DNA from 3 places in the Planococcus beijingensis genome. Region 1 is predicted to be linked to each of the others. Evidence: a T-box and tRNA genes for the amino acid it is inferred to sense, from the RefSeq annotation. Region 1 holds a T-box; the other regions hold tRNA genes.
The links. The T-box of region 1 lies ahead of argS (arginine--tRNA ligase). A T-box ahead of a tRNA ligase gene usually reads a tRNA of that ligase, here a tRNA-Arg.

Region 1 (2,266 bases):
CCATCTTGTCGTTATAAAAAGCTTCTCCGTCATAGGAATCAAACTCAACATCCAATAGTTGATAGATTTTAGCGAATTCCTGGAGCGACTCATCACGGAACCATTTCCATAAGTGCTGGGCTTCTTCATTTCCATCTTCAAGTTTCTTGAACCACAGTCTGGCTTCGTTCGCCAACTCCGCATTCTTTTCAGCTTCATCGTGGAATTTTACATAAAGCTTCAGCAATTCACTGATAGGGGCCTCTTTCACTTGCTGTTCATTTCCCCACAGCTTATACGCGGTAATCAATTTGCCGAATTGCGTTCCCCAGTCTCCAAGATGGTTGATTCGAACGGTTTTATAGCCACATTTCTCAGAGATGTTTGCCAAAGAATTGCCGATAACCGTCGAGCGCAGATGTCCCATGGAAAACGGCTTCGCAATGTTTGGAGATGAAAAATCCAGCGTTACCGTTTTGGTTTGCCCAAGCTCTGAAGAGCCGTAATTTTCCTGCTTATGCAAAATTTCTTTCATGACCATTAAGCTGACGTCCAGCTTGTCGTAAAAACAATTCACATAAGGCCCTTCCGCTACCACCTTTTCAAAATACGGGTGGGAAATTGCCTGTGCCAGCTCTTTCGCAATTTCAACAGGTGACTTCTTTAATGCTTTGGCCAATATGAAGCAAGGAAAAGCCAGATCTCCTTGTGTGTCGAATTTCGGCTGTTCAATTAAATTCACGATTTCATCAAGCTCCACAAGCCCATTCAGCTCTAAAGCAATTTCCTCAGCATACGTTTGTTTTAATTCCATTTCATAGCCCCCTCTTTTAACTAAAAATAAAAAAGCCCATCTCTGTATGCATTCATACAGAGACGGGCTTTCCCGCGGTACCACTCTCATTGTCCATAATTAAACAGACCAACTTAAACATGATAACGGGTTTCACCGACATGCCCTACTGGAAGGTTCAGGCAGTTTCTCGGAAGTGCGGTTCATTGCAGCAGACATCACTAGGCTTTCACTGTCCCCGGCTCGCTGACGTATCCATATGCAACTACTCTCTTCGTCGCAGAATTTTTGTATAGTTTTGGAATATCATAGCTTACAATGCTTGCAGAGTCAAAAGATTTTGAAAACAAAAGGTTTTTTTGTTCCTGTTGCCAAAAAAAGGTATGATTAAACAAATCTATTGTTTATTAACTTGTCAGAAACGAGGAGATGCCCATGACGAATCGATTCGAATTGAGTTTGAAAAACAAAGAAGTAAGAATGTGGATATATCCCGCTTTAACGGGCAGTAAGACTCCCGCTTTTATAAGCGGGAGTCTTACTGCCCGTAAAAGTCCGACTGGATCAACTAACAATCAGCGGGGGATGTAGAACCCCCCACTGATTGAAGTTTCTCTTTATATCATGATTCCCACAGCGATTATCGGATTTTCCATTCTGATTTTTGCAGACTATGCTTACCAATATCTTTCCTCATTGGTTCTTTTAAGTGCCTGGATTATTTATTATGCTTGGCGTTTTCAGTACAGAAAGAAAAAAACAGACTCAACTCACTGAGCCTGTTTTAGAACGGCAGGCTTTGAAAAAGCGACAAAGTGATGACGAATGCTGATGCAGTTCCTGCAGACAGCAAAGTTAACATCTTCGGCCACTGGAGTTCTTTCGTCGGTTTTACCGCTTCTTTGGAAACCGCGATCCAGATGATTATGGACAACAAAGCAATGATTCCAAGTACTTCATTGGACATCTATAACACCTCCAGTATTTATTGGTTAAGTTTAACATAGTTGTTAGTCTTTTCAGTTTTTACATCGGCTTTTTTCTAATACTTTTAGGACGACTAAACCTAAAAGTCCGGCTATGGCAATTCCATACATAATCGTTTTATGGGTTTCCCCCCACGTACTCCATGCCGCTAGCAGAATTAAAACCAGCAATACAACGTAATACCCGTAAGTTAACATGCCTTTTATGTCCTTTCTTATGCGAACGGCAATATGTATCTTCTCTTTATTTCTCAGGTGCTTGTCTAATTAAACTCCAAACCGATCCTATCAGAAAACACCCCATCACCAGCAGACCAAAAGTCAGTGGGTTAAAGAAAATATGATTGGAAAAAATAGTGAATAAGGAAAAGTCTTTGGGGTTGTCAAAAGCATCTTTTGTCTCAACGATATAGATCCGAAAGTCTTTTGCTTTTTTCAATGTATAAGCAGAGGATACAGCCACATAAATGAAACTGATTGCAATTCCAGTCCAAATGCCTTTAGGACT
Region 2 (2,266 bases), on a different contig from region 1:
AGGCACACTCATCACGATTTCAGCAGACGGCTTGGACGAGGAAAAAGCGGTTCAGTCGCTTTCTGGAATTATCGAGCAGGAAGCTTGATCACCTCTGATTAGAGCAAATAAAAACCTCACAGCCCAATGGCTGTGAGGTTTTTGTTTTAGATATCTTTTTTGTGGTTTTCAGGCAATTTGCTGCGTGTGATGACTTGGTCGATCAAGCCATATTCAAGCGCGCGTTCTGCTGTCATGAAGTTATCGCGGTCCGTATCTTTGGAAATGACTTCGATTGGTTGTCCTGTGCGTTCAGACAAGATCTGGTTCAATTTCTCGCGAAGATGAAGAATGCGTTTCGCTGCAATTTCAATTTCAGTCGCTTGGCCTTGAGCACCACCAAGAGGCTGGTGAATCATGACTTCGGCATTCGGCAATGCAAGGCGTTTGCCTTTTGTGCCAGCTGCCAAAAGGAATGCACCCATTGAAGCTGCCATACCGATACAAATTGTCTGTACGTCTGGACGGATAAACTGCATTGTATCGTAAATTGCCATACCGGCTGTGATGCTGCCGCCTGGGCTGTTGATGTAAATGGAAATGTCTTTGTCCGGATCTTCCGCTTCAAGGAACAGAAGCTGCGCGACGATTGAATTCGCAACATTATCATCAATTCCGCTGCCCAGCATAATAACACGGTCTTTCAACAAACGTGAATAAATGTCATAAGCACGTTCGCCTCGGCTTGTTTGTTCGATTACTGTAGGAATTAAGTTCATAGAATAGTTCCTCCTCGATTAAGTGGTGTGCAAACAATGCTGAAAGTTCTCTCAGCTGTACTATTATCATACACATGATGGTCAATGAAGGTCAAATCTAACGAATTAAAAAAATGGACTTGATTAAGTCAGAATGGTTTTGTATAATAGAAAAGTCGCTAATAGCGAATACGCCCTCGTAGTGTAATGGATCACACGTAAGATTCCGGTTCTTGAGATGGGGGTTCGATTCCCTCCGAGGGCATCAATAAACAGGAAAGTCCGTTTTGCCGTTTAATCGGCGATGCGGGCTTTTTTTTGGTTGCCATATGCAAAGATGCGAAAAATCGCTTATGGATGGAATCTTCTGTTCAGAGGTTAAATGAGCTATACTACGAAAGATATGTAAAAAGTTTACATGCATAATTATAACGAAATATTATTACGTAGTATCGAAAAGAGGGAAGCTGGATGAAGAAATTAGTGATTTCCAATCTAAGTGTAACCTTATGGATTAGAGGTGGATTCGGTTTGAATAGAGAAAAGTATTTTGAAGAAAATCCAGGTGCTTCTGAAGTGTTGGCCATCAATTTCGGAATGGATAATGAAGAATGAAGAAAAAAATTATCCTTTTGAGTGCATTAGGGATTTTCCTGATGGCTGTTCCTGTCAACGCAATCGATTTCCCGGAACTAACCAATGATATTTATGTACAGGATATTTCTGATGTTCTATCCGATGAAGCTGAAGAAGAATTGCGCCTTTTAGGTAAAAACTTAGAAGATGCGACGACTGCCCAGATTGCTGTGATGGCCATTCCTTCGCTGGAAGGAGAGGCTATTGAAAGCTATGCTTTAGAAGCTCTGCGCCATTACGAAATTGGTTCTGAAGAAGAAAATAACGGTGTTCTGATGGTAGTTTCGACAGGCGACCGTGAAATCTATATCGCTACGGGCTACGGTCTTGAAGGTGTTTTGCCGGATGCTAAGGTAGGGCGGATATTGGATGATTACGCCGTGCCGTATTTGAAGAAAGATCAATTCGACCAAGGCATTAGGAATACCTATACAGCGCTTTATCATGAAGTGACAGCAGAATATAGCCAAAATGTTGAAGCTGCCGCTACCCAGACTGGAGCATCCCAAGTTCCTGCTTATGAGCCCCGTGAAAAATGGCCGCTTCATCGTGTCATTATAGCCATCGTCATTGGCATTTGGATTGTTGTGGCCTTATTTGGAGATGGTGCAGGAAGAGGCAATGGCAAAAAATCCAGAAGTGGCCGGTTGAGAGGCCAATCACGGAGCGGTAGTGCCAGAAAAAGCTCTGGAGGCAGCAGACCCCGCAGAGGTGGAGGAGGTTCTGGTGGAGGCGGCGGTGCAAAACGGAAATTTTAACTAATGATGAGATAAATTGAAAGTTGGCCAGATGAAATTATTTGAAATGCTAGGGATTTTCCAGCCCATTCTGCCTGAATAGATTAGGTGGGAAGTCATATTTTTCAATTTAGAGAAATCACATTCTAAAGAAAT
Region 3 (2,266 bases), on a different contig from region 1:
TCGAAGCATCCACTTTTTCAGATGCCGCATTTGCTGCAATGCGTTCGTTCAAGTCACGCAATTGCTGGAATTGTTCCAGCCGTTCTTCCGGCAACACTTTTTCTTCTATTAGAGCTTCAATCATTTTTTCCGCTTCTTCAAATTCGCGGACTTGCATCAAAATACTTATGTATAATTCCATCGTCTCCAGGTAATGAATTGGTCCGATCTTCAATAATTCACGGCACACTTCAAGCGCTTCCTGGAATTCCCCAAGCTCATAGAGGCAATAGGCATAACCGCCCAGGGCTGCTGCGTGTTCAGGTTCATATGACAAAACTTGATATAGACTGTCACGGGCATCTTCGTACTTTTCTTCTTTTAAATAGGTCATTCCTTCAGACAACAAACGTGTTACGGTCGTCGGAAAAACAATGACATTCCCCTTGCGCTTTAAATCGCGATATTTCTTCCGCATCCTACCACCTCTTTTGTATCTCATAATCATATCATATTCCCGTTAGAGCGAAAATAAAAACCTTATTGTTGGAATAATGATTGCCCATCACCACAAAGCTTTCTGTTCGCTGGTCAGTTGCAGAAATTTCGGAATCAGGGACAGGCCAATTGCAAACAATCCAATCATCATGCCGACTGTGTAAACCAATGGAAAATCCAAAATGACCGCAAACGGCAAAGGCAAAAGAATCAGCCAATTGATCAGCGTCATTCGTTGCCGAGATTTTGGTGTTGCATATTGACTGCCTTTGCAATTCGGACAGTGCATGGGGCCATGGATTTTCCATGAGGCCTTGATCGACTGCTTCCAAGTCCATTGAGTTCCGCATCTTTCACATACTGGCATAAAAAAACCTCCTTATTAGTATTACGTCTTAAGCAGGATTTAGTTTCACTCTCCTTAAAATTCACGCCAAAAGCGAATACAAAAAGCCATATAGAAGCCGGTAGTTCAGAGATGAAAAAATCACCTGTTGCATGCACAAAGAAACCTCCCCGCCGTTCAATGAACGATGAGGAGGTTTCTTTCGTGTACTATGTACATTCCTATAATGTCCCAGGAGGGATTCGAACCCCCGACCGACGCCTTAGAAGGGCGTTGCTCTATCCAGCTGAGCTACTGAGACCAAAGCTTTCTTGTAGTCCAGACTGTGGCGCCTGCAGTTGCGGACGGCTTCGCTTTTCTAACGAAAGACAATTTTAATTATAGAAATGATTTGAATAAAAGTCAATGCTATTTTAAAAAAACATTAAAATTAATTTACAGACGTTTAATTTTGTTCGTTCATCCACGTTGGCAGGTTCGCTTGTAACTGGCGCAAAGCATTGCCACGGTGAGAGATCGCTGCTTTTTCATGCGGTTCAAGTTCAGCCATCGCTTTGTCTTGTTCAGGCACAAAGAAAATCGGATCGTAGCCAAAACCATTATTGCCTCGGCGTTCATGAAGGATCATTCCTTCACATGAACCTGAAAAGGTTTCAGTCTTCTGTCCGGGAGCTGAGACAGCCAGCACACAACGGAAACGCGCTGTACGCTCATTGTCCGGTACACCAGCCAATTTCCCAAGCACTTTATCGATATTGGCATCATCGCTCTTAGCGAGGCCGGCATAGCGCGCTGAGTAGACCCCCGGTTCCCCGTTCAATGCGTCGATCTCCAATCCGCTGTCATCTGAAATGACCGGGATGCCAAGCGCATCCGCCACAGCTTCAGCTTTCAAAATAGCGTTCTCTTCAAACGTTACCCCTGTTTCTTCTACGTCCATGTCTTGTGCCACGTCCCGCAAAGTCAGCACTTCATAACCGAGTGGAGACAGCATGGTTTCGAAATCCTTGGCTTTGCCTTTGTTTTGAGTTGCGATTACAATTTTTTTCATAGTTCCGCCGGCACCTTTTCACCAACACGCAAAGCGATGTCACCCAATGCCTGACGCTGCATGGTGATCAATTGGCTGATCCCCGCTTCTCCAAGATCCAGCAATTCGTTCAATTGGGCACGTGTGAAAGTAGATTCTTCGCCTGTCCCCTGCAATTCCACAAAATGTCCTGCACCGGTCATCACCAAGTTCATATCAACTTCCGCACTTGAATCTTCAACGTAATTCAAATCAAGGATCGGTCCGTTTTCAGCCGAAACACCGACACTTGTTGCCGCAAGAAAATCCGTTACCGGGAATGCCGGCAATTCTAATTTGCTGATGGCCATTGTCATCGCGATGAATGCACCTGTAATGGACGCTGTACGCGTTCCGCCGTCCGCCTGGATAAC

Region 2: it has a tRNA-Arg gene. The T-box ahead of argS (arginine--tRNA ligase) is inferred to sense a tRNA for this amino acid. The anticodon was not compared.
Region 3: it has a tRNA-Arg gene. The T-box ahead of argS (arginine--tRNA ligase) is inferred to sense a tRNA for this amino acid. The anticodon was not compared.

What each region holds. Positions count from the first base shown of each region.
Region 1 covers NZ_JADHDZ010000001.1:1,099,964-1,102,229, reverse strand. Annotated here, with positions in the region: gene argS (arginine--tRNA ligase) at 1-793, opposite strand, end outside; T-box leader at 849-1,062, opposite strand; gene IRE19_RS05225 (hypothetical protein) at 1,557-1,739, opposite strand; gene IRE19_RS05220 (hypothetical protein) at 2,003-2,266, opposite strand, start outside.
Region 2 covers NZ_JADHDZ010000006.1:109,229-111,494, forward strand. Annotated here, with positions in the region: gene IRE19_RS14785 (HPr family phosphocarrier protein) at 1-88, shown strand, start outside; gene clpP (ATP-dependent Clp endopeptidase proteolytic subunit ClpP) at 147-758, opposite strand; tRNA gene IRE19_RS14795 (tRNA-Arg) at 931-1,002, shown strand; gene IRE19_RS14800 (hypothetical protein) at 1,209-1,352, shown strand; gene IRE19_RS14805 (TPM domain-containing protein) at 1,349-2,131, shown strand.
Region 3 covers NZ_JADHDZ010000002.1:55,527-57,792, reverse strand. Annotated here, with positions in the region: gene IRE19_RS06490 (tetratricopeptide repeat protein) at 1-457, opposite strand, end outside; gene IRE19_RS06485 (TIGR04104 family putative zinc finger protein) at 545-844, opposite strand; tRNA gene IRE19_RS06480 (tRNA-Arg) at 1,051-1,124, opposite strand; gene IRE19_RS06475 (XTP/dITP diphosphatase) at 1,269-1,874, opposite strand; gene rph (ribonuclease PH) at 1,871-2,266, opposite strand, start outside.